3 regions of the Shinella sp. G-2 genome follow, and region 3 is predicted to be linked to each of the others. Evidence: predicted binding sites of a transcription regulator. Region 3 holds the regulator's gene; each other region holds the start of a gene.
The links. The regulator LexA, encoded in region 3, represses DNA repair genes until DNA is damaged. The targets are predictions, from matches to a motif close to TGTTCNNNNTGTGTTCNG.

Region 1: V8U06_RS11765 (glycosyl transferase) is a predicted target of LexA. The motif match lies at 903-920, and genes of this name have one in related genera.
Region 2: V8U06_RS01800 (ATP-dependent helicase) is a predicted target of LexA. The motif match lies at 1,318-1,335, and genes of this name have one in related genera.

Annotation. Positions count from the first base shown of each region.
Region 1 covers NZ_JBBEYH010000005.1:194,558-196,822, forward strand. The annotation lists gene moaB (molybdenum cofactor biosynthesis protein B) at 1-214, shown strand, start outside; gene V8U06_RS11765 (glycosyl transferase) at 312-845, opposite strand; gene V8U06_RS11770 (PA0069 family radical SAM protein) at 980-2,137, shown strand.
Region 2 covers NZ_JBBEYH010000001.1:364,522-366,786, forward strand. The annotation lists gene V8U06_RS01800 (ATP-dependent helicase) at 1-1,276, opposite strand, end outside; gene V8U06_RS01805 (carboxymuconolactone decarboxylase family protein) at 1,379-1,792, opposite strand; gene V8U06_RS01810 (cyclase family protein) at 1,839-2,265, opposite strand, start outside.
Region 3 covers NZ_JBBEYH010000009.1:141,264-143,528, reverse strand. The annotation lists gene V8U06_RS16420 (ComEC/Rec2 family competence protein) at 1-956, shown strand, start outside; gene lexA (transcriptional repressor LexA) at 947-1,672, opposite strand; gene V8U06_RS16410 (molybdopterin molybdotransferase MoeA) at 1,766-2,265, opposite strand, start outside.

The DNA of each region.
Region 1 (2,265 bases), on a different contig from region 3:
CTACGACAAGATCGGCACGTCGACGATCCAGTCACGCGCGACGGGCGGCGTGCTCAACGCCACCTTCGTCTTCGTGCTGCCGGGCTCACCCGGCGCCTGCAAGGACGCCTGGGACGGCATCCTCAAGGCGCAGCTCGACTATCGTCACATGCCCTGCAATTTCGTGGAAATCATGCCGCGTCTCGACGAGCACCTGAAGCGCTCGGCGGGTTAGAGCATGTCAGGTTCATATTGAACCAGACATGCTCTGAATTCTTTTGTTTTCGTTTGTCTTTTCGGGAAAACCGGTTCCCACTCTTCCCTGACAAACTCTAGCCCGCGACGTCCGCCCGCATCGCCTTCACCGCCCAGGCCGGTACGATCTCGGCGACGAGGTCGCGCGGCCTGCCGCCGCGCGCGATATCGGCCAGCGCCATGCCCGGGCGGATTGCGGTAACAAGCTGGCGCTTGCTGACGAGATAGCCCTGCTCCAGCGGCGGCGTTTTCCGGACGAGACGCTGGAGGAACGGCCTGCGGTGGCTGCGCGAGGCGCGAAAGCGCGCCGGGCCGGGGCTGACCGCCACATGATCGACGATCGCATCGACCCAGCCTGTCAGCGGCCGCGCGCCGGGCTCCAGGAAGAGGAGCCAGTCGCCCCGCGCCGAGCGCAGGACATCACCGATATCCCACTGCGTCAGGAACCGGCAGCCGGCCGCATCCGCGACCTCCGGCGAGCCGTCGCGCGACCCGTGGTCGAGCACGATCACGTCGCGCACCACGCCCTCGACGGCGCCCGGAACGAGCGCCGACAGGGTCTGCGCCAGTTCCGCCTCGTTGTCCCGGCATTCTAGGATGATCGTCAGCATGATCCTGCAATATCGCATCGCAGCATGGAACGCCACCGCACCGTCCCGATTGAAATTTGTTCTTGCATTGTTCTCATTCCGGCGATAGGAATATAGTCATGGAATCGGGGCGAACGGCCCCGCCGGAGACCACCATGAACGATCTTGTCAGCCTCAGGCAGGGCGCGCTTGCGCCCGGCCACACGAAGGATATTGCCGAAGCGCTGATGTCCCAGACGGGCATGCGGGTCGACGGGGATCGCCGGCGCGGCCGGGGCGCGGGCCTGAACTTCACCGGCCGTTTCGAGCCGGTGACGCGGGAGGGCTTCGACGACGGCTGGCAGACGCTGGAAGACCTGCCGCCCTTCCGCACCGAGGTGCAGGTGGAAAAGCCGCGCACCATCATTTCCCGCAACGAATCGCCCGACATTCCCTTCGACCGCTCGATCAATCCCTATCGCGGCTGCGAGCATGGCTGCATCTACTGCTTCGCCCGGCCGACGCACGCCTTCATGGGCCTGTCCGCCGGCCTCGATTTCGAGGCGAAGCTCTTCGCCAAGCCGGATGCGCCGCGGCTGCTGGAACGGGAACTCTCCAAGCCCGGCTACAAGCCGCGCGTCATCGCCATCGGCACCAACACCGATCCCTATCAGCCGATCGAGAAGGAATGGCGCATCATGCGGCAGATCCTCGAGGTGCTGGACAAGGCGAACCACCCGGTCTCCATCGTCACCAAATCGGCGCTGGTGATGCGCGACATCGACATTCTCTCGCGCATGGCCGCGCGCGGCCTAGCCTGGGTCGGCCTGTCGGTGACGACGCTCGACCGCAAGCTCGCCCGCACGATGGAGCCGCGCGCCGCCACCCCGCCCCGCCGGCTGGAGGCGATCCGCGCCCTGTCGGATGCCGGCATTCCGACCGCCATCATGATGGCGCCGATCATTCCGGGCCTCAACGACCACGAGATCGAGCGGGTGCTGGATTCCGGCAAGGCGGCGGGCGCGCTGGAGGCGAGCTATGTGCTGCTCCGCCTGCCGCTGGAGGTCAGCCCCCTCTTCCGCGACTGGCTGCTGCGCAACTATCCAGACCGCTACCGCCATGTCATGTCGCTGGTGCGCTCCATGCGCGACGGCAAGGATTACGACGCCGAGTTCGGCAAGCGCATGAAGGGGGCCGGTCCCTATGCCTGGCAGATCGCCCGCCGCTTCGAGATGGCCACCAAGCGACTGGAGCTGACCCGCACCCGCCGCATGCTCGCCGTCGACCAGTTCGTGCCGCCTTCGGGCAGCGGCGTGCAGCTTTCGCTGCTGTAAGCATCGGCGCTTCGGCGCTGTCGCCGGGGGATCGAAGCGGGGCCGCCACCCTTTTCGTCCCCCGGCGGAAGGCAGGACGGGCAGCATTGCCCTTGAAATGCAGCCTTGCCGGGCCGTCAGGCCCGGCC
Region 2 (2,265 bases), on a different contig from region 3:
CGCGGTAATTGAGGCCGAGCGTGACGAAGCGGTCTTCGAACTCGCGCATCTGGAAGGAGGCGCGCACGAGGATCGCCATGTCGTTCAGCTTGTGCTGCTTGCGCTGGAGCTGCTCGATCTTTTCCCCGACGGCGCGGGCCTCTTCCTCCGAGTCCCAGGCGGCGTGCACGACGACCTTGTCGTCGTCCGGATCCATCCGGTCGGTGAAGAGCGTCTTGCCGAGGCGGTCCTCGTTATGGGCGATGAGGTGGCCGGCCGCGCCGAGAATATGGGCGGTGGAGCGGTAGTTGCGCTCAAGTTTGACGACCTTGGCGCCGGGAAAATCCTTCTCGAAGCGCAGGATGTTGTCCACCTCCGCGCCGCGCCAGCCGTAGATCGACTGGTCGTCGTCGCCGACGCAGCAGACGTTCTGCGGCGTGCCCTTCGGGCGCTGGGCGAGCAGGCGCAGCCACATGTACTGGGCGGTGTTGGTGTCCTGGTACTCGTCGACGAGGATGTAGCGGAATTTCTGGTGGTAGTCGGCCAGCACATCCGCATTGGCGCGGAAGATGCGGATCGGATGCAGCAGGAGATCGCCGAAGTCGCAGGCATTCAGCGCCTTCAGGCGGTTCTGGTAGGCGACGTAGAGTTCGCGGCCCTTGCCATTGGCGAAGGCGCGCGCGTCGCCTTCGGGGATCTGCGCCGGATCGAGGCCCTTGTTCTTCCAGGTGTCGATCATGCCGGCGAACTGCTTGGCCGGCCAGCGTTTGTCGTCGATGCCTTCGGCCTGAAGGATCTGCTTGATGAGGCGCACGACGTCGTCGGTATCGAGGATGGAAAAGTCCGAGCGCAGGCCGACGAGTTCGGCATGGCGGCGCAGCAGCTTGACGCCGATGGAATGGAAGGTGCCGAGCCACGGCATGCCCTCGACGGCGCCGCCGACGAGAAGGCCGATACGTTCCTTCATCTCGCGCGCGGCCTTGTTGGTGAAGGTCACCGCGAGAAGCTGGCTGGGAAAGGCCCGGCCGGTGGCGAGGATATGGGCGATACGGGTGGTGAGCACGCGCGTCTTGCCGGTGCCGGCGCCCGCAAGCACCAGAACGGGGCCGTCGACGGTCTCCACCGCCTCGCGCTGTTCGGGATTGAGGCCGGAGAGATAGTCGGGCGCACGATGCGCGTCGCGGGCCGCCATGGCGCGGGCGGCGATGCCGCCGGCCGGCTTGGCGGGGGCTGCCGGCTTGCCGCCGAGCTGCGGGTCCTCATCGAAGAAGGGAATGTCGTCGTAACCGCTGGTCATGCGGCTCAATGTAGTGATTCGGTCCCGAAAGGCCAGTTTTCCGTTCTGCTTTTATTCCGCCGGACAACACATTGGCCGAAAGATTGTGGAAAGTGCCGCCGTTCAGGCCTTTGCGCGGTCCGCGTCGAAGACGCCGTCCACGGGCACCTGCAGCGCGGTGGCAAGCTGGTTGGTCTTGCCGGCAAGGGAAACGATGGCGAGCAGCTCGGCATATTGCGCGTCCGTCATGCCCTTCGCCTTCGCGGCGGCGGTGTGGGAATGAACGCAGTAACTGCAGCCGTTCGTGACCGAGACGGCGATGTAGAGCATCTCCTTGACGAGCGGATCGAGCGTCGAGGGCGTCGCCATCACCGCCTTCACCTCGGCCCATGTGCGCTCCAGCAAGGCAGGGTCGAAGGCGAGATAGCGCCACATATTGTTGACGAAATCGGATTTGCGCGTGGTGCGGATATCGTCGAACACCGCCCTGACGCGGGGATCGGCTTCAAGATCTTCGGCGGGTTTGACGGTGCTCATGGCTTTCTCCGGAAAGGGCCGGCGGCGTGCCGCCGGCCGGCATGGTTCAGACCAGCGCGAAGACGCGGGAAGGACCGCCCGTGCCGCCGCGCACCTTGGGCGCGCCGACGAAAAGCGTTGCGCCCTTTGCCGGAAGCTGGTCCAGATTGGCGGCGCCTTCAAGCCCCCAGTGACCGGAAGAGAGCCAGGCATAGTGCGTGGCGAAGTCCGGCGAGGGGCCGTGATCGAGCGAAAGCGTATCGACGGCAATCCCGACGGCGCTGGAATTTTCCGCGAGATAGTGCACGGCTTCGACATGGAAGCCGGGGAAATGCAGCTTGCCCTCGGCGTCGGCATTCCTGAATTTTTCGGTGCCGAGATGTTTGCCCCAGCCGGACAGCAGCGCCACGCAGGCCTTTTCCGGCAGGTCACCATTAGCGGCGATCCAGGCCTTGATGTCGTCGGGCGTCAGCTGCGCATCCGGATCGGCATCG
Region 3 (2,265 bases):
CCGTGCTGCTGATGCCCTTCGGTCTCGACGCCATTCCCTTCGCCATCATGGGCAAAGGCATCGAATGGATGATCGCGCTGTCGAACTGGGTGGCCGGCTGGAAGGGGGAGATCGTGACGGGCCGCATTCCCCCGCTCGCCTTCCTGCTGATCGGTCTCGGCGGCGGCCTTGCCTGCCTGCTGCGCACGCGCCTGCGGCATGCCGGGACGCTGCTCGTGCTGTTCGGCGCCGGCCTTGCGTTCTGGCCAGGCGGCGCGGCGCCGGAAGTGCTGGTATCGGAAGACGGGCGTCTCGTCGCCATCCTTGAGAACGACAGTGCCGCAACGAACCGCGCCCGGCCGACGGACTTCATCTACGATCAATGGCGCCGCGCGCTTCGCCTGAGCGGCCACCGGAAGCCTGAGCTGCGGAAGACCGCCGGACTGTTTCGTGAAGAAGCGAACGCCGCCGACGGTGCAGGCGAAACTGCCAGGGATGGGAAGCGGCCGCGCCGGAAGGCGGACCGGCAAAACGCCCTGGCCGCCATGACGGACGCGTTCGCCACGGCCGGAAAGACGCGGGCCTTCGTCTGCGAGGCGAAAGCCTTCTGTGCTGCGATATCGCCGAGCGGCTGGCGGATCGTCACGCTGGAAGACACCGCGTTTCTCGGCACGGCCTGCGACAATGCCGATCTCGTCGTCGTGCCGTTTCCGTTGCGGATCGATGCGTGCCGTTCAGGCGCGCGACTGGTGACGGCTCGCCACTTGCGGCGAACGGGCGCACTGGAAATCAGACCTGCCGACGCGGGGCAATCGGCTGACGCGGGTACGGGTGTATCCGCGCGCCTGTCTGCCGCTCCTCTGTCCTCCGCCATCGTGACCCCCGCGGTCGAAACGCTCGACCGGCCCTGGGCGCGACATCGCGCCTATGACTGGCGCACCGGCAGTTTCACGCCGGCGGTGGCGGCTCAGTTGTAGCGGCGGATGAGGCCGACGAGCTTGCCCTGGATCTTGACGCGATCCGGCCCGAAAATGCGGGTTTCGTAGGCGGGGTTGGCGGCTTCGAGCGCAATGGAGGCGCCCTTGCGGCGGAAGCGCTTCAGCGTTGCTTCCTCGTCATCGACGAGCGCAACGATGATCTCGCCGGGATTGGCGCTACTGGCATTGCGGATGATGACCGTGTCGCCGTCGAGAATGCCGGCCTCGATCATCGAATCGCCCTTCACTTCCAGGGCGTAGTGGTCGCCGCTGCCGATCATCTCGGCGGGCACGGTAATGTCGTGGGTATTGTTCTGGATGGCCGAGATCGGCACGCCGGCGGCGATGCGGCCCATGACCGGCACGGAGACCGAGGAGGACATCTCGACCGCAGAAGGCGCACTGCGCTGCACGGGTGCGGGCGCCGCCGGCTGCTTGCCACGGCTGCCTTCGATGACGGAGGGCGAGAAGCCGCGACGCGGCTGCAGGCTCGGCGAATAGGCGTCCGGCAGCTTGATGACTTCAAGCGCGCGCGCCCGGTTGGGCAGGCGGCGGATGAAGCCGCGCTCTTCGAGCGCGGTGATGAGGCGATGGATGCCAGATTTGGAGGCGAGATCCAGGGCATCCTTCATCTCGTCGAAGGACGGAGGAATGCCGGATTCCTTCATACGCTCGTGAATGAACAGGAGCAGTTCCTGTTGTTTGCGCGTCAGCATGGCCTCTCCACCGAGAATCGTGAAACAAATCCAGAACATACACTATCTGTTCCATATGTGTTCTGCAAGAGGCCGCTGAAACAATAATACTGTTCAGGCGGCGGGATCGCGCAGCAGGAGGACCGTGCAGGGCGCGCCCGCCGAGGCCGCAGGGGCATTGGGGGGACGAACCAGCAGACCTTCGGCTTTCGCGAAGACCTGCATCATGGAAGAATCCTGCTTGTCGAAGGGCGTGACCGTCAGGTTGCCCGCCGGGTCGAGCGCGATTCGCGCCCGCACATAGTCCTGCCGATGGTCGTTTTCCTTGAGCGGCACGGCGGCCACGGCCTGCCGCAGCCGGTTCTTCGGCGGCAGATGGGCGAGGCGGCGGACCAGCGGTTCGAGGAAGAGATGGGCGCAGACGAGGCTGGAAACGGGATTGCCGGGAAGGCCGACGAACTGCACGGGGCCGAGGCGGCCGACCATCAGGGGCTTGCCGGGGCGCATGGCGATGCGCCAGAAATCGAGTTCCATGCCGGCCTCGCCGAGCACCGGCTGGACGAGGTCGAAATCGCCGACCGAAGCGCCGCCGAGCGTGACGAGCACGTCGATGT